Regions from separate parts of the Solibacillus sp. FSL R7-0682 genome, predicted to be linked through region 1. Evidence: riboswitches for the same ligand, from Rfam matches in the RefSeq annotation. Region 1 holds a riboswitch; each other region holds the start of a gene.

Region 1 (4,454 bases):
TAATTTAAGCCAAATCCCCTTCCCATTTGTCTAATAGATGTAAAACGAAAGGAGGAATTACTTACGATGAAACAGGAACGCTTAGTAAAAAAAGCGCAAAAAGGAAATGATAAAGCGTACTTGACCCTTTTCCAGCAGTACGAGGCAGATATATACCGAATGGCTTATGTCTATGTAAAAAATAAAGACGATGCATTAGATCTTGTTCAAGAAGTAGCTTATCAATCTTTTAAGAAAATCGGAACACTGAAAAATCCGGAGTATTTAAAAACTTGGCTAATGAAAATTACGATTAATTGTTCATTGAACTTACTCAATACAAACAAAAAAGTGATTCCACTAAGTTTAGGGTTTGAAGTGATTACTGGTGCAGAAGATGAAGATATTGCCCTTACTTTATCTTTACAGGAACTGATTGATACGTTGAAAGAGGATGAGAAAAGTATTATTTTACTTAAATATTATGACGATCGGACATTAAAAGAAATTTCAGAGATATTAGATATCCCCCTTGGTACCGCAAAGTCAATTTTATACCGCGCTTTAGATAAGCTTCGTCAAAATGCAAAGGAGGTAGGAAATTATGGATAATCAATTTAAGCAAGAGCTGTCAAAAATCGAAATTCCTACAGAGCTTCATGAAAGAAGTAAACTGGGTATTCATAAAGCGAAATCGGAAATGGGTGGTAAACTAAATCGTTTCGTGAAAAAGCGGTTAGCTATTGCGAGTATTTGTGCTTGTTTAATGATTCCAACGGGTGCATATGCGTATCAAGCCTTACTTGCCGATGATTTATACGGTTCGTTTGAAAATCTAAAAAAACATGTGGCAAGTATTACAATCGAAAGTTACTTGTTATTTAATGCGAAATTAGATCGAGCAAAAGGTGATTTAGGAAAACAAGAGTATGAGCAATTTAAGGAATTATTACAAGTCATTACAAGTTCAAAACTGGAATATGGGGATAAGAACGGTAACATCGATTACACGCAAATCCCTGAAGAACAAGTAGAAAAAATTAAACGAGCAATAGGAGAAGTACAACCCTACTTTGACAAATTAAATGGGCAACCATCAAGCAAAGAGGTTTTAACCGCTGAAGAATTCGAACAATACTTGCAAGCATTAATGACCTATGAAATAACGATGGCCAAAGTAGGTGTTTCCAGTCCACCTGATATTGCTTCAGTTCCTGCCGAGTTGAAAGAGGAATTCATTAAGGCACAAGATTACTTACAATATGTAAATGAGAAGCAAATGGGAAATTATAATTAATTGCAAAAAAACTCTTACTCGAATTGTTGAGTAAGAGTTTTTATATGCTATTTGGGTTATATATAATACTCTAATGGTTCATCAACATAATGCCAATGATACGGCGTTTCTTGGTAGACATAGTAGTTCAACCAGTTATAAAACAACAAGTGAGAATGGGCACGCCAGCTATTTTTCGGTTCTTTACTCGGGTCATTATTCGGGAAATAGTTTACTGGAATGTCCGTATTGTCAGGGTCCTTTTGAATATCTCGGAAATATTCATCCGAAAGTGTTGTCGCATCGTACTCTAAGTGGCCTGTGATCATAATATGCTTATTGTTTTTTGATTGGACGATAAAGACACCTGCATCATCTGAATAGCTTAATAAACGTAAATCTGGATGTGCTCGAACCTCATCAATGGAAACCGATGTATGGCGGGAATGTGGGGCTACATATTCATCACTAAAGCCGCGCACTAAATCAACGGTTAAATCGGTAATAACGTGTGAATACACACCCGAGCATTTTTTCGGTAATTCAAACTTCCCAATGCCATAACGGTGATAAAGCGCTGCTTGTGCCCCCCAACATATATACATGATGGACGTCACGTTTTTATTTGCCCAATCCATCACTTCGGTAATTTCTTTCCAGTAACCGACCGCTTCAAAATCCATCTTCTCAACGGGTGCCCCAGTAATAATCATTCCGTCATAACGTCGATGCTTAATTTCATCAAATGTTTGATAAAATGTGTCTAAATGAGACTTTGACACATTCTTTGATTCGTATGTCGCCGTATTTAAAAAAGTCACATCCACTTGTAAAGGTGTATTACCAAGTAAACGTAGTAACTGTAACTCAGTTTTTTCTTTTTCTGGCATTAGATTAAATACTAATATGTTCAGTGGACGAATTTGCTGCGTTTTCGCGCGGTCTTCTTCCATAACGAAAATCTTCTCTTTTTTTAAAAGCTCTCCAGCAGGTAGCTGTTTTGGTATATTGATTGGCATCCTTTGTTCCCCCTATACCCTATCTACGAAAAAACCTCCCATTCCAGAAAAAAGAATGAGAGGTCAACGTTCGCTCTTATCTTTCAAGGGAATCCCCTTGCTGGAATTAGCACCTTTCTAATCGCATTAGAGGTTGCTGAAACGTCACCGGGCCATATCCCTCAGTTTCTCGTGATAAGACTATTTAATTGTTATTCATCGTAACATGAATAGGTGAATTTTGCAATAATTGGTGTTACGGCTAGTTTACGGTATATATTACACTTCTTATTATACCTATGTGAATTACATTGTAACTCATACATCTGAAAAAGAGAAGTAGATGTTAATTATATTTTGAAAAATTATAATGAGGTGAAATTGATAAGGAATACGTTTGGCAACAAAAAAACAACCCTCATATAAAGGTTGTTAGATTATGTAACTATTTTTTAATAGAAAATCCTTATTCATCATCCTGTTTATTTTTCCATTTTATATATGTATCTAAATCTTTTGTATCTACCTCACCATCAAAATTCCAATCCCCTTGTTTAACAGGTTCTCTGTCAATACTTTCGAAACATGATTTTAATAAAAATATACACAGGATTATAATTACAATAATCACCATACACCCTTTAAGGCAACCTTCATATACATCAATATCTGGATTATCATTGGGATTATTGTTAGGATTATTAGTAATTTCTTCTTTCATTATTTACCACCCCATAAAATTAACTAACTATATATTACCAAAAAACTTATTATAAGGAAATAATATTTTTTATGTGCGTGTGAAAAATGATAAGGTACGGCATCGATTTCTTGTTTAGGGGTAAGCGACTATTGTAACCGCGCTACTATCAAACCTTTATTTGTAAATACTAAATCAGTTATTCTATATGTTCTTCCTTCAAACGTTAAAACTTTATCATAAGTAAAGTATCGTCTATTCACTTCATTGTCTGTAATAGATAAGTCGTATACTGTTCTAATTAGATTTATAGTTTCATTTGTAGGAATAGAAACGTCTTTGTATTTTAAAACTCCATATTCAATTCCATAATCCACTTCTTTATCTTCATAAATTGGACGTCCTAAATCATCATATCCAACTAATACTTTATCAATCATAATCTTGTCATGAGTAAAGTTACAGTAAGTTACAATTGCTTTACGTTTCTGTACTCGATTAGTAATCACATCAGTCATAACTAAATAATCATTACCATCTATTTCTACATGCTCACCGCGCTTAAATGGTGCTAGTGAATGGAAATGAAATGATGAAATTGGATTTAATTCGTGATTAGTTACAAAGCCTTTTATTGTACGTTTATTAGGTAAATTAGGATTTAAAATGTAATTTGATTCTATACTTTGAAAATTTAAATCTAAAATGAAATCATTAAATCTGTTCAATCTTCCCACTCCTAATTATACAGTAAGAAAGTAGATTTAAATCCTTCTTCACTGTTTGGTATTTTATTTATCTTATCTTCCAATTGATTGATACGAGCAAGTAGTTGTTCATGGAAGTCAGATACAGTCATATCATCTATCTTAAGCGTACTCATAAGAGATGTATTGTTTGCTATTGATTCTAATACACTTAACGCAGTCATATAGATTCTACGTTTATTTACAATGGAATTTACATCATATTTGTCATATGGTTCTAATCCATTTTCTTGTAGATAGATAATCATCTCACCTTGTTCTAATTCTATTCCTTTAGTTTCCATCTGTAGACGTTGTAAGTTATTCATATTAATCCCCTTTCAATGTATAGTGTATGCACTCTCAACTTCCTATAACCTATCTTATGTAAACTAGATATATCTCTTAAGCATTGATAACACTACATTCCTTACTTTCACGTTACTTACGTAGTATACAATAAATATACATTGTTGTTATATCAACGTTTATCACACTTTAATAAAAAATATATTTTATAAATAATGTATAAGATATGTATATTATTCTTTACTCTCCAATACAGATATACGTACCTCATGGTCAACTATAATCTTATTAGTATCTTCTACATCTTGTCTAACTTCTGTTAGATGTTGAGTAAGTTGTTGAGTAGTATTATCAAGGTTAGATAGAGTATTGTTTAGTTTACTCGTTGCTTTCCATACGGCTACAATTGCCACAATTATCGGAATAATCTGATTAAATAATGCTAA
Region 2 (4,454 bases), 1.9 Mb from region 1:
ACAAGCTGCTAATGTAAAGGCTGATACGGCTGTTACTGCTGATAATAATAATTTTTTCATGTTATTTTTCTCCTATCGTCTTAATATTTTTTTTGCTAAGAAGTTACCTAACCACTGAGCTAGCTGTACAAGAATAATTAATATAATAACTGTCACTATCATGACGCTACCGTCAAATCGCTGATAACCATAGGTGATTGCAATGTGACCTAAACCACCGCCGCCAACTGTTCCTGCAATAGCAGAGAAGTCGATTAAGCTGATTGTGACGAAGGTTAAACCTAAAATAAGGGGACCTAACGCTTCCGGAATTAATACCGTAAAAATAATTTGCAGTGGACTTGCCCCCATCGCTTTTGCCGCTTCAATAACACCTGGATCGATACTAATTAAGTTTGTTTCAACAATGCGCGCAATTCCAAAGGCGGCTGCAATCGTCATAGGGAAAACAGCTGCAGTTGTTCCAATTGTTGTCCCCATAACGATTCGAGTTAGAGGAGATAGCGCAACTAAGAAAATAAGAAATGGAATCGGGCGAATAATGTTGATTAAAATATTCAGCACAGTGTATGTAATTTTACTTTCCAAAATATTATTTTCTCGTGTTACAAATAAAAGTAAACCTATTGTTATACCAAGAATAGAGCCAAAAATAAGCGTTAAAATAACCATGTAGAGCGTTTCGCCAGTTGCTTCAATAATTCTTGGCCAAAATGTATTCCAATCAACCTTCATTTAAAATAACCTCCTCTACTTCTACTCGCTGTGAAAGCTCGTTGATCACTTGTTTCACCTGTGCATCATTCCCTTGGAAGGAAATAAGTAAGTTCCCGAACATTTTATTTTGGAGCTCTCGTACAGAACCGTAAATAATGTTGAAGGGTACTTGATGCTTTTGGGTGATTTCAGAAAGTAGCGGGTTATGGGTTAATGAGCCTTTAAATAAGATACGATATAAATGCTGACCACCAGACTGTTGCCATTCTTTTAATATTTGCTCGGACGGAATGTCTTGGTGTACGGATTGAATAAAGCGCTGTGTAGTTGGATGCTGTGGTTGTGTAAATACCTCATATACTTCCCCCTCCTCAATGACTTGCCCCTTTTCCATGACCGCAACGCGATTACAAATCGATTGGATAACATGCATTTCATGTGTAATTAATAAAACCGTAATTCCGAGTTCTTGATTTACTTGCTTTAATAGTTTTAATATATCGGCAGTCGTTTCCGGATCGAGTGCAGAAGTTGCTTCATCACAAATTAAAATATCCGGATTCGTCGCAAGTGCGCGGGCGATGCCGACACGTTGCTTTTGCCCCCCTGATAACTGTTCAGGGTAGTCTTTTGCTTTTTCAGATAAGCCAACGAATTTCAATAGTTCCGCTGTTCGTCGTTCAATTTCAGCTTTTGGGGCCCCAGCTAGTTTTAATGGATAGCCAATATTTCCTGCGACAGTACGTGACGTCATTAGATTAAAGTTTTGAAAAATCATCCCAATACGTCGGCGCAATTGACGAAGATCTTTTTGGGATATCGTCGCTAAGTCAATACCTTGGACTTTGATGGAGCCTGTTGAAGGCTTTTCAAGTAAATTGACGAGACGAAGCAGGGTACTTTTCCCAGCGCCACTAAATCCGATAATGCCAAAAATATCGCCTTGATTGACCGTTAAGTTAACGTCTTTTACTGCATGTACGTCCCGATCTTTCGCTTTAAATACTTTGGATACATTTGAAAATTCAATCATATTAAAACCTACTTTCATTCCGCTACTAAAGTTATTGTTGAAAAATAAAAAACCTTCCGCATCATAAAAAATAAGATACGAAAGGTTGAAAGGACAATTTTCACCGCTTTTGATCTTATCTTCCAAGTTTGCACTTGCAGGATTTGGCACATTGCATAATAGCTGTTGCCGAGACTTCAAAGGGCCTGTCCCTCCATCTCTCTTGATAAGAAAAATATTTAGTTGCGTTTAATATGTCCCTAATCTTAAAGCCTAGTAAACTGGTTGTCAATATAAAAATAAAAATATTTTAATTTTTCCGAGTAAAACTTTTTTTCTGAAAACAAGTAATGGAAATGCTGTTTTATCCAAATTTATGCGGTTATATAAGTAAGAAGAAACCCTTATTTCAAATAATAGTTTTTAAAAATTTTTGTACAAAAAATAATGATTAATGTAGTAAAAAAATTTATAAATAAACACATCCTTAAAGGGTACATTAGCCATTTTTAGGGTAGTTGTAATAAGATAAAGGAAATAAAATGTTGTAAATGGGAGGTTTTCTAATGAATGCATGGTTATTAGCTGCAATTATTGTTTTGATACTCGCGGTCGTAGTATTTGTAGGATGCTTGGCTATAGTTGTAGTCCCGTTAAGAAATACAATCAAAGTACTTTTAACACATGTTCAGGGCATTCAAAAGCAGTTGGAGGGTATACAAACACAAACTGTAGCGCTAACAGTGACAATGGATCGGATAAAAAAGGACATTGATAATAAAAAGGAAACCATTCAATTGGTTATTCAATCTGTAAAAGAGACGAGTACCGTATTAAATAAAGTAAGCGAATCTTCACAAGCTGCAACAACGGCAATTGTAAGGCAGTTAAATACAGATTCAGAAAAACAGGCACAGACAGAGCAATGGATAAATACCGCGATGAAATTTATAAATCGCAAAGCTCAGTAGTGGTGGAAAGGGCATTCTACAATTGGAGTGCCCTTTCACACTTTTGAAAAGGGTAATTAAACTAGATTGCTTCCGCTTTTTCTAGATGCTCTTTATGTACTTAAAGTAATTGTTCGATTGCCAATTCGATATCAAGCATAGATGTATCTGGCTCAAAGCGTTGAATAACCTTACCTTTTTTATCAACTAAAAACTTTGTGAAGTTCCAACGAATATTACGCCCGATTAAATAGTCAGGGAAGTTTTCTTGAATATGATTAAATAGCATTTTTTGTTGCATCGTCTGTTGCGCAAAAGGAGGGCAATCTACTTTATGCTTTAAATAATTGAAAAGTGGGTGAGTAGCATTACCGTTCACTTCAATTTTTTCGAAAATAGGGTATTGTACACCGAATTGAAGTTTACATTTTGAAGCAGAAGTTTGGCCATCTTCAGGGTTTTGATTGCCAAATTGATTACAAGGGAACGATAAAATCTCTAGGCCGCTTGTTTTATATTTTTCATATAGCTTTTGCATATCCTCGTATTGATAAGTAAATTGACACTCACTAGCAGTATTAACGATTAGCATTGCTTTATCACGGTATGTTTCCATTGATAAAATTTCACCATTTGGTTTTTTAATTAAGTAATTATATATACTCATGAGCATTCTCCTATATAAAGTTATTTTATATTAATTATATAGGCGTAATTATATAGTTTCCAGAATTTCGCCTTAACTAGAAGAGTAAACGCTTCAAATTTTAATCAATCTTAAAATTCAAAGAGTTTGATTACTACGATGGCAAAAACGAGATAGCTAGTAATTAATTATTTTTCCTCATTCATATTTACTCAACTAATTTAAAAAATTACTCCCTACATCTCTCCTTACTATAAAAGTAAAAGAGAAAACGCTTTATTCTGTTATATAACAAAAGTTGCTACTTAACGATTTGCTTTTCTGAAATACGGTTATTCCTTAAAAAACATTGATGTCACAAAGTGTTCAAAGAAAGCGTTTTAATTATGAACACATTGTGAAAACCAACAAATATCTCTTTTATTTAAAAAAAATCGGAGTAGAATGAGAGAGGAATAAGATGTTATATAACAAGTTGCAAAAGTCAGTGGGGAATGAACGATTTTATAATGAAAATTTGAAATCAAAGGAGAAATGAACCATGTGGGTAGTGACAGTATTTAATAATCAAAATGATATTCGTATGTTTGAATACACAACAAAAGCAGAAGCGGCAAAAGAATTAGCCAAATATAAAAATGCCGTATTATCATATACAAAATAAAAGGAGCAAAAAATATGTGGATCATTACTGTTTTCAATAATCGAAACGATATTCGTATGTTCGAGTACAATACAAAAAATGAAGCAACACAAGAATTAGCCAAATATTCGAATGCTGTATTATCATATACGAACTAAAAAACAGTAGCCCTGCTACTGTTTTTTGTTTGTTCATTTTATATTATTTCCGCTTTAAGTAAAAATTCAAATTTTTGGTAGATTTATATGGTACAATAATCATTAAAAATTCTGGAGGGGAAAATATGTTTACATACTCAATTGATGAAGAACTATCATTAAAATTAGTTACGCTTCTAGATGCACCGAGAATTTTTGAATTAACAGAACAGTCTCGAACTTATTTACGTGAATGGTTACCTTGGCTCGATTCAACGAACACCGTATATGATACAGAAAACTATGTGAAATTTTCAATGAAGCTTTTTGCAGAAAACAACGGATTAAA
Region 3 (4,454 bases), 1.8 Mb from region 1:
TTCTTGATGAAGTAAGCGGCATAATTCCAATATAAATTGGCGTTTCTAAATGCTTTGTCTCCTCATAAATTTCTACAATTTTTTCCTTTGAATAGACTGGCTGTGAAATGAAGTAATCCGCACCGTGCTCAATTTTTTTCTCTAAGCGCGCTACTGCACGGGCAAGTACTCGTACATTAGGATTGAACGCAGCAGCAACTGAGAAATTCGCCTGCTTCCGTAATGATTTACCTGTAAACGAACCACCTTTATTTAATTGCTTAATTAATGAAATGAGCTCCATGGATGACACATCATATACACTCGTCGCTCCAGGGAAGTCCCCAACCTTTGTTGGGTCACCTGTCACAACTAAAATATCATGTAATTCAAGTGCATCAAGTCCCATTAAATGCGATTGTAAGCCGATCAAATTCCGATCACGACATGTTAAATGTGGGAGGGACCGGATTCCATGCTCTTTTAAAATCGCGGCCATTGCAATATTACTAATGCGCGGCGATGCGAGGGAATTATCCGCCATCATCACAACATCTGCTCCTGCTCTCGCTAGCTGCTTTGCCCCTTCCACAAAGCCATCAATTTCTAAATGACGTGGGGTATCTAATTCTACAATAACAGAACGCTCACGCTTCGCTTTTTCATGGAGCGGCTCTTGCTTTCGCGGCTCTGCTTGACGAACGAATTCTGTGCGTCCTAGTAATTTTTCTTTTGTCGTAATTGGCTCTACATTTGCTAAGCGTGCCTTTAACGCTGCGATATGCTTTGGCGTTGTACCACAGCAGCCACCAATTAAACGAACACCTTGCTCTACTAGTTCAACTGCTGCACGGGCAAAGTAATCTGCTTCGGATTCATACACAACACGGCCATCTTCTACGTCCAATAACGAGGCATTTGGATAGGCAGATAAATACGCATTTTGCGGTAAATTTACTCCTTCAAAGGCTTGAATTGTATGAAATGGGCCGAGTCTACAGTTGCTACCCACAATATCTGCACCTAGGCGCTCTAAGTCATGTAGTGCCTCATTCAGCGATTGACCATTTAACAAAACGCCAGGTTCCTGCATTGTTACTTGTGCAATAATTGGTAAGTCTGTTAATGAACGCAATAAATGCACACTGTGTGATAATTCTTCAAAGTCATAATACGTTTCTAATAAAAATCCATCTGGTTCACCAACAAGTAACACATCCACCTGCTCTTTGAAAGCCCTTAAAATCTCCTCCAATGTTGCATCACTTTTTCGGATACCTCGAATTCCACCAATTGTCGCTAATACATACTGTCCTCCTGGAGCTGCCGCAGCTTTGGCAATTTCAATAGCCGCTTTATTAAACTCCTGCACACGTCCCTCAAAACCATAGCGCGCTAATTTGATTGCGTTAGCACCATATGTATTCGTCTGAATAATATCTGCACCTGCTGCAATGTAATCACTATGGATTTTTTCAATAATTTCTGGACGTGCAATGTTCATTTCTTCATGACAATAATCCAGTCCGTAAGAATATAATAATGTTCCGATTGCACCGTCCGCTGTTAACACTTTTGTCTTTAAATCTTCCAGTAATCCCATTACATCCACTCCATCGTTCACAGTATTTTCAGATATATTTGAATATAAAAAAACCTTCTTTAAAAATAAAAGAAGGTTACACAATGTCTGCTGTCATTCCTTCTCATCTTTTGGCAAAAGCCATCTGGATTTAGCACCTGACATAAGTTGGTTGCTGAAGTTTCTTAGGGCCAGTCCCTCGACTTCTCTTGATAAGAATTTTTATGAATTTTTTAAATAATTAAAAGAATCATACCGTTATAAACGAAAAACGTCAATACCCTTTAGCGGGGTAAAGTGAATCTTCTAGTCGTGGACGACCTTTCCCACGACTAGTTAGCTTCACCAATCGGGCTTTTACGGGCAGTTCTTAATTTTACTGCCCGTTTACGCGGGGTAAAGTGAATCTTCTAGTCAATCCTATAGAAGCGTAGCAATTTCCTGTCCTGTCTTTTTACCGTTTTGAATACATGCCCCAATTCCTACTCCGAAATATGAGCAGCCTGCTAACAATAAATTAGGATAACGTACTTCTAAATCTTTTACTACTACGTTTAATGCTTCATTATGAGCTAAATCATAACGCGGCATTTGATCGATCCACTTCGTTATGTTGACGATTGTTGGCTCTTCTTCAATTCCCAAGCTTAAACGAATGTCCTCAAGCGCGACCTTCGTTAGCTCTTCATCTGACATCGCCGCTAACTCCTCATAACGCACATTATTATTTTTATAAAATAATCGAACAAGTAAATTGCCTTGTGCGGACGTATGCTTCCATTTACGGCTTGTCCATGTTGATGCATTACATACTAATTCACTATTGTGTGAAACAATAAAACCCGTCCCATCTGCTGGTAAAACAGAATCCGGTACATCAAAGCCTACATACATAGTCAAAGCAGAAGCAGTTGTAAATTTTTGTAGCTGTACATCAAGCTGTTCATCCTTTAACACATGACGCACCGTTTCATTTGGCACTGCTAATACAACAACATCTGCCACGATTGTTTCATCTTGAAGTATGACTTCATAGCCTACGTCTAACTTGCGAATCTGTTTTGTTGCCGTATTTTTTTTGAATTCAACTTCTGGTAATAGTTCCTCTAATCGATCAATAATAGCTGACAAGCCTTTTTGGAAGGAGATAAACTTTTTATTGGCTGCCTTATCGAATTGTGCACGATTCGCTTCAAAGCCTTTAATGATTGAGCCATATTCATTTTTATAATCAACTAAATAAGGCAACGTAGAGGCTAAGCTCAGCTGATATAAATCCCCGGAGTAAACACCCGCAAGCACAGGTGCAATTTGATTATGAACTAGCTCTTCTCCTAAGAAATGCGCCAAAAAAGAACCAATCGAGCTTTCTTTCGTGAAGCTAGTGTTAGGTAACATTAAATCTTGCAGTGCTCGTTGCTTCCCTTCTTCAGAAACGAGCGTACTAGACATGAGGGAATCCACGCTCATTGGTATCCCAAATGTCGAACCCTCCGGAATAGCATGTAGCTCATTATTAGTATGAATATAAGAGATGCCTGTTTCGTTATAAACAAGCTGCGATTCGAAATCGAGCTCCTTTACTAGCTCTATTACACCTGGGTGCCTTGCAACTATCGAGTCTGCACCCGTTTCCATAATAAAGCCACTTGCCTGTTGGGAGTGAATTTTCCCTCCTAAGTACTCATTTTTTTCAATTAATATTAACCGTGCTTTATTATTTGTTTCCTCTAATTGCTTTTTTAAATAATGCATTGTACAAAGACCTGTAATCCCTCCACCAACTACGACCACTGTTTTCATATATACCTTCTCCAATCCGTTCATGTTTCTTTCTCCAGTATAATCTTTTTTGAATTCATTTTGGACTGATGGATATTACAAATTTTAAACGAAAAAAAGATTAGGGGAAAACTCACCCTAATCCATTAAACTTCTCATTATCTTGTAAGTCTTGCGAAATTGTTGCTAAATTATCCGCTGCAATTGTTACTTCATCAAAGGCAGCTCCTAGTTCAGTAATAACTGAGCCAATTAACCCCACTTCTTGCTCTACAAGATTGCTTTGAATTTTTGTTTCCTTCAATGATTCCACGATTGCAGAAAACTGCGCTTCTGTGCCTTTCATACTTTCTTCACCAGCTTGAACCGCAACTTTAATTTCTTTTAAGGACTCTAATAATCTTGTTGTACGAATATTTGTATTTTGTAATAGTTCTTCCACATTTATCGTAGAATCTTTTGTTTGCTCCGAAAGCTTTCGAACTTCACCCGCTACAACACCAAAACCTTTACCCGCTTCGCCTGCACGTGCCGCTTCAATCGCTGCATTTAATGCTAAAAGGTTCGTTTGGTTGGCAATATTCGTAACAATACCCATCGTTTGCTCCATCTCTTTTGAAATTTCCGCTAACTTTTCAATTTCCAAAGAAATCGAGCCAACCGCATCATGTATAGCATCCATACTCATCGATTGATGTTGAATTTGAACTTTACCATGATGAGCTTGATCTGTAGCAATTGTTGAAAGGTCAATAGCTCTTTTAGTATAGGAAACCATAACATCTGCTTGCGTCGATAGTTGGTGAAACGAAGCATTTGTTTGCTCAGATATTGCCGCTAAATTTGAGGATGATTCAATAATAGAATTACCTACATTGCGTCGTTCTTCCTCTAAACGTTGTTGCATTCTCTCTACGACAGCTTCATATTCCTCTAACACGACTTGCTGTTCGAAATTCAATATTTTTGAAATGGCTTCTAATGTCCGAAAACGTTGTTCATCATTATCAATGTTTATTTTCACTAAACGGATAAATTCGACTAACAAACTTTGGAATGCACCAATATACCATTTGGTTTTCAACCCTATTCGTACATGTACTTGTGCAAT
Region 4 (4,454 bases), 1.2 Mb from region 1:
TCCATTTGGTTCAATACTGTCATACGTGGCGATGTTAACAAGACAATAATTGGCGAGCGTGTTAGTATACAAGATTTATCATGTCTCCACCAAAGCCCTGCATTCCCGTTAATCATAGAAGATGAGGTAACAATTGGCCATCAAGTTACCTTACATAGCTGTACTATTAAGAAACGAGCGTTAATTGGAATGGGTTCCATCATTTTGGATGGTGCAGAAATCGGTGAGGGTGCCTTTATCGGCGCAGGTAGTCTTGTACCACCAGGAAAAAAAATCCCCCCAAATACATTAGCAATGGGGCGTCCAGCAAAGGTGGTCCGTGAAGTAACGGCCGAAGATCGCGCAGACATGGATCGTATTATTCGTGAATACGTAGAAAAAGGACAATACTATAAATCATTACAAAAGTAACAACAAACTAGCGTTACCGGTTGTATTTGACTTTCTTCCTATTATATAGTGTTTCCGCCCATTTTTTAACTTTCCGTTTACAAAAAGGAGCCATATAAACAATTTGTTTACATTGGCTCCTTATATTTTTTATAGTCCCGCTTTAACTTTTAATTCTGCTGCTTTGTCTGTTTTTTCCCAAGGAACATTTAAGTCCGTACGTCCAAAATGACCATATGCTGCAGTTTGTTTGTAAATTGGACGTCGTAAATCCAGCATTTTAATAATGCCTGCAGGACGTAAATCAAATAGCTCACGTACCCATTCTACGATTTGGCTTTCTCCCACTTTCCCTGTGCCGAAAGTATCTACTGCGATCGATACTGGTTGTGCTACACCAATTGCATATGCTAATTGAACTTCTGCACGGTCAGCTAAGCCTGCTGCTACGATATTTTTGGCAACATAACGTGCAGCATAAGCTGCTGAACGGTCAACCTTTGTTGCATCCTTACCAGAGAATGCTCCACCACCGTGACGTGCATAACCACCGTAAGTGTCTACGATAATTTTACGACCTGTTAATCCTGCGTCCCCTTTAGGTCCACCGATTACAAAACGGCCAGTTGGGTTGATAAAGTATTTTGTCGCTTCATCTAAAAGATTAGCTGGTACAACCGGCTTAATAACGAACTCTTTCATATCTGATTGAATTTGTTCTAATGTCGCTTCTTCATCATGTTGAGTTGAAATAACGATTGTATCTACACGTACTGGTTGGTTGTTTTCATCGTACTCAATTGTTACTTGTGTTTTACCATCTGGACGTAAATAATCTAATTCACCTGATTTTCGCACTTCTGCTAAACGACGTGCTAATTTATGTGCTAAAGAAATTGGTAGAGGCATAAGCTCTGGTGTTTCATTACAAGCGTAACCAAACATTAACCCTTGGTCTCCTGCACCAATAGCTTCTAACTCTTCATCTGTCATTGAACCTTCGCGAGCTTCGAGCGCCTGGTCAACACCTTGCGCGATGTCAGGAGATTGCTCTCCAACTGCTACAAGAACAGCTAAGTTTTCAGCATCAAAACCATATTTACCACGTGTGTAGCCAATTTCTGCTACTGTGTCACGGATAATTCCTTTCATATCTACATACGTAGAAGTTGTAATTTCACCAGATACTAATACTAAGCCTGTTGTTACCGTTGTTTCACAAGCTACACGTGCATTTGGATCTGCTGCTAAAATGGCATCTAAAATAGCATCCGAAATTTGGTCACAAATTTTATCCGGATGTCCTTCCGTTACACTTTCTGATGTAAACAGTCGACGATTTGTCATTTTACTTCCTCCTAATTCACTTTTGCGATTGTTTTGTTTGTTATGATACGGTACTCATTACCCATGTCCGTTTATAAAAATAAACGTCAAGCTATACTGCTTTAACACGAGGTTTTGAAAGGCTGCAATTTATCTATTTTATTAAAAATTAAATTCTTTTTTATTATAAAAACAATAAAAAAATCCCTTCACTCATTGCCGCGCTCATCACGCGTGAGGAAAGGATGTTATCTTTCGTTACCTTTCACTCTTATCGTTCAAGGGAGTTTCCCTTGCATCAGGTTGGCACCAACACGTTACGAAAAGTCGTATTGCAGGTTGCCGGGTTTCATAGGGCCTGCCCCTCCACCAGCTCGGGATAAGAGTATCCGTTCAATTAAATATCTTACGAAAAAACGCATTTTATGTCAACAAATTTTGTCGTATTTATTACACTAAAAAAATCAGAAAAAATAATTCATAATTAGTATAGATTATTGGATGCAATGTGTTATACTATTTTTGAATTAACAAACAACTCCCCTATAAAGGGAATACTATAAAAAAGGATGGTACTTAAGCGATGAATTCGGTAGAAATTGCTAACGAGCTGAAAGAACTTTTAAACGGGGATAATATTAACACACAACTATCCGTTCCACAACTAGTTGAAAAAGCAACATCACGTGGAGAAGCAATGTTAACTGTTGACGGTGCAATCGCAGCTGAAACTGGAAAGTATACTGGTCGTTCCCCTAAAGATAAATATATGGTTGAAGAAGATGGATCAAAAGACAAAATCGACTGGGGTAAAGTAAACCGACCGATTTCATCTGAAGTATTCGACAATTTATACATTAAAGTTATTAATTACTTAAAAGAACGCGACGAACTGTTTGTTTTTAATGGTTTTGCAGGTGCCGACAAAGATTCACAATTATCGATAAAAGTCATCAATGAATATGCTTGGCATAACCTATTCTGTCATCAATTATTCATCCGTCCAACAGCAGAAGAATTAGCTTCACATGTTGCAGATTTCACAATTGTATCTGCACCTAACTTCAAAGCAAATCCAGAAGTTGATGGTACCGGTTCTGAAACATTCATCATAACATCTTTAGAAAAGAAAATCATCTTAATTGGTGGTACTGAGTATGCAGGTGAAATGAAAAAATCAATTTTCGGCATCATGAACTACTTATTACCAGAGCAAGGTATCTTCCCGATGCACTGTTCAGCAAACGTAGGTGAAGAAGGCGACGTAGCTTTATTCTTCGGTTTATCAGGTACTGGTAAAACGACTTTATCTGCTGATGCTGACCGTAAATTAATCGGTGATGATGAGCACGGCTGGTCTGACAACGGCGTATTCAATATCGAAGGTGGTTGCTATGCAAAAACAATCAACCTCTCTGCTGAAAAAGAGCCAGAAATTTATAATGCCATTAAATTTGGTTCTGTATTAGAAAACGTAGTAGTAAATCCAGAAACTCGTGTATGTGATTACGATAACGGTTCATTAACTGAAAATACTCGTGTGGCATATCCAATCGATTATATTGATAATATTGTATTACCATCTGTAGCAGGTCACCCAAAAACAATCATCTTCCTAACAGCAGATGCATTTGGGGTATTACCTCCTATTTCAAAATTAACAAAAGAGCAAGCAATGTACCACTTCCTAAGTGGTTTCACATCTAAATTAGCAGGTACTGAACGCGGTGTTACAGAACCAGAGCCAGTATTCTCTACATGCTTCGGTTCTCCATTCTTACCACTACCAGCAACTGTTTACGCTGAGCAATTAGGTAAGAAAATTGATGAGCATGGCTCACAAGTATTTTTAGTAAACACTGGTTGGACTGGTGGCGAATACGGTGTAGGTAACCGTATGAAACTTTCTTACACTCGTACAATGGTACGCGCTGCCATTGATGGCAAGTTAAATGACGTTGAAACGACACAAGATGGCGTATTCGGATTAAATATCCCAGTAGCAGTTGAAGGTGTTCCGACGGAGGTATTGAATCCTCGTGATGCTTGGTCAGACAAAGCAGCTTATGATAAAAAAGCAGCAGAGCTTGCACATTTATTCAAAAACAACTTCACGAAATTTGCTAATGTAGATGAAGCAATCGTGAAAAAAGGTGGTCCATTAGCATAATAGCTAATGACTTTACACGACATAACGTTTATTCGGAGGAAGGTGTCGTTATAAACAATCGTCCTCTCCGCTATAACAGTGGACTTGTGGAATAAACTTCCTATATTTTTATATCATAAAAAGACACGCTATTAGCAACAGCTGATAGCGTGTCTTTCTTTATACATTATTGAAGCTTCATCCACTCACATAGTTTTCGAACCGTTTTGTAATTGAACTTAGGAGGATAATGATGCTTCAATCCAGAAGAAAACCATGTTTCGACGTCTTTTCCTTGATGTTTTAAATAATGCTCCAGTTGATAGGCATGTTCTATATCGACATGCTGATCGTCCGTCCCATGTATAATTAGAACAGGTGCGTCAATTTCATCTATTTCAAATAAAGGGGTACGCTCCTCGTAATTTTCAGGTACTTTATTTGGAGTACCACCAACTATTCGCTTCAAACCTCTACGCATATCAACCCGTTCCCAATAAGTTGCGCTTGCATCCGAAACACCTGCCCACGTAACAATGGATTGAATATCATTTCGTAAAATTGCAGTCCACAAAACCATTAATCCGCC

Evidence for each region. Region 1 has a riboswitch for S-adenosylmethionine ahead of metA (homoserine O-acetyltransferase MetA). Riboswitches for the same ligand answer to the same signal wherever they lie in the genome.
Region 2: another riboswitch for S-adenosylmethionine. It lies ahead of MKZ17_RS01075 (methionine ABC transporter ATP-binding protein); the one in region 1 lies ahead of metA (homoserine O-acetyltransferase MetA).
Region 3: another riboswitch for S-adenosylmethionine. It lies ahead of MKZ17_RS01830 (bifunctional homocysteine S-methyltransferase/methylenetetrahydrofolate reductase); the one in region 1 lies ahead of metA (homoserine O-acetyltransferase MetA).
Region 4: another riboswitch for S-adenosylmethionine. It lies ahead of metK (methionine adenosyltransferase); the one in region 1 lies ahead of metA (homoserine O-acetyltransferase MetA).

Annotation. Positions count from the first base shown of each region.
Region 1 covers NZ_JBBOUI010000001.1:2,144,314-2,148,767, reverse strand. Annotated here, with positions in the region: gene MKZ17_RS10980 (sigma-70 family RNA polymerase sigma factor) at 67-591, shown strand; gene MKZ17_RS10975 (DUF3600 domain-containing protein) at 584-1,276, shown strand; gene metA (homoserine O-acetyltransferase MetA) at 1,333-2,274, opposite strand; SAM riboswitch class I at 2,348-2,455, opposite strand; gene MKZ17_RS10965 (hypothetical protein) at 2,720-2,974, opposite strand; gene MKZ17_RS10960 (hypothetical protein) at 3,103-3,681, opposite strand; gene MKZ17_RS10955 (hypothetical protein) at 3,693-4,028, opposite strand; gene MKZ17_RS10950 (hypothetical protein) at 4,242-4,454, opposite strand, start outside.
Region 2 covers NZ_JBBOUI010000001.1:204,598-209,051, forward strand. Annotated here, with positions in the region: gene MKZ17_RS01065 (MetQ/NlpA family ABC transporter substrate-binding protein) at 1-60, opposite strand, end outside; gene MKZ17_RS01070 (methionine ABC transporter permease) at 73-735, opposite strand; gene MKZ17_RS01075 (methionine ABC transporter ATP-binding protein) at 725-1,750, opposite strand; SAM riboswitch class I at 1,863-1,962, opposite strand; gene MKZ17_RS01080 (DUF948 domain-containing protein) at 2,296-2,700, shown strand; gene MKZ17_RS01085 (glutathione peroxidase) at 2,801-3,346, opposite strand; gene MKZ17_RS01090 (hypothetical protein) at 3,867-3,989, shown strand; gene MKZ17_RS01095 (hypothetical protein) at 4,004-4,126, shown strand; gene MKZ17_RS01100 (GNAT family N-acetyltransferase) at 4,252-4,454, shown strand, end outside.
Region 3 covers NZ_JBBOUI010000001.1:348,425-352,878, reverse strand. Annotated here, with positions in the region: gene MKZ17_RS01830 (bifunctional homocysteine S-methyltransferase/methylenetetrahydrofolate reductase) at 1-1,582, opposite strand, end outside; SAM riboswitch class I at 1,683-1,780, opposite strand; gene hemG (protoporphyrinogen oxidase) at 1,982-3,364, opposite strand; gene MKZ17_RS01820 (globin-coupled sensor protein) at 3,477-4,454, opposite strand, start outside.
Region 4 covers NZ_JBBOUI010000001.1:975,405-979,858, reverse strand. Annotated here, with positions in the region: gene MKZ17_RS05090 (gamma carbonic anhydrase) at 1-411, shown strand, start outside; gene metK (methionine adenosyltransferase) at 541-1,737, opposite strand; SAM riboswitch class I at 1,985-2,102, opposite strand; gene pckA (phosphoenolpyruvate carboxykinase (ATP)) at 2,300-3,886, shown strand; gene MKZ17_RS05075 (alpha/beta hydrolase family protein) at 4,053-4,454, opposite strand, start outside.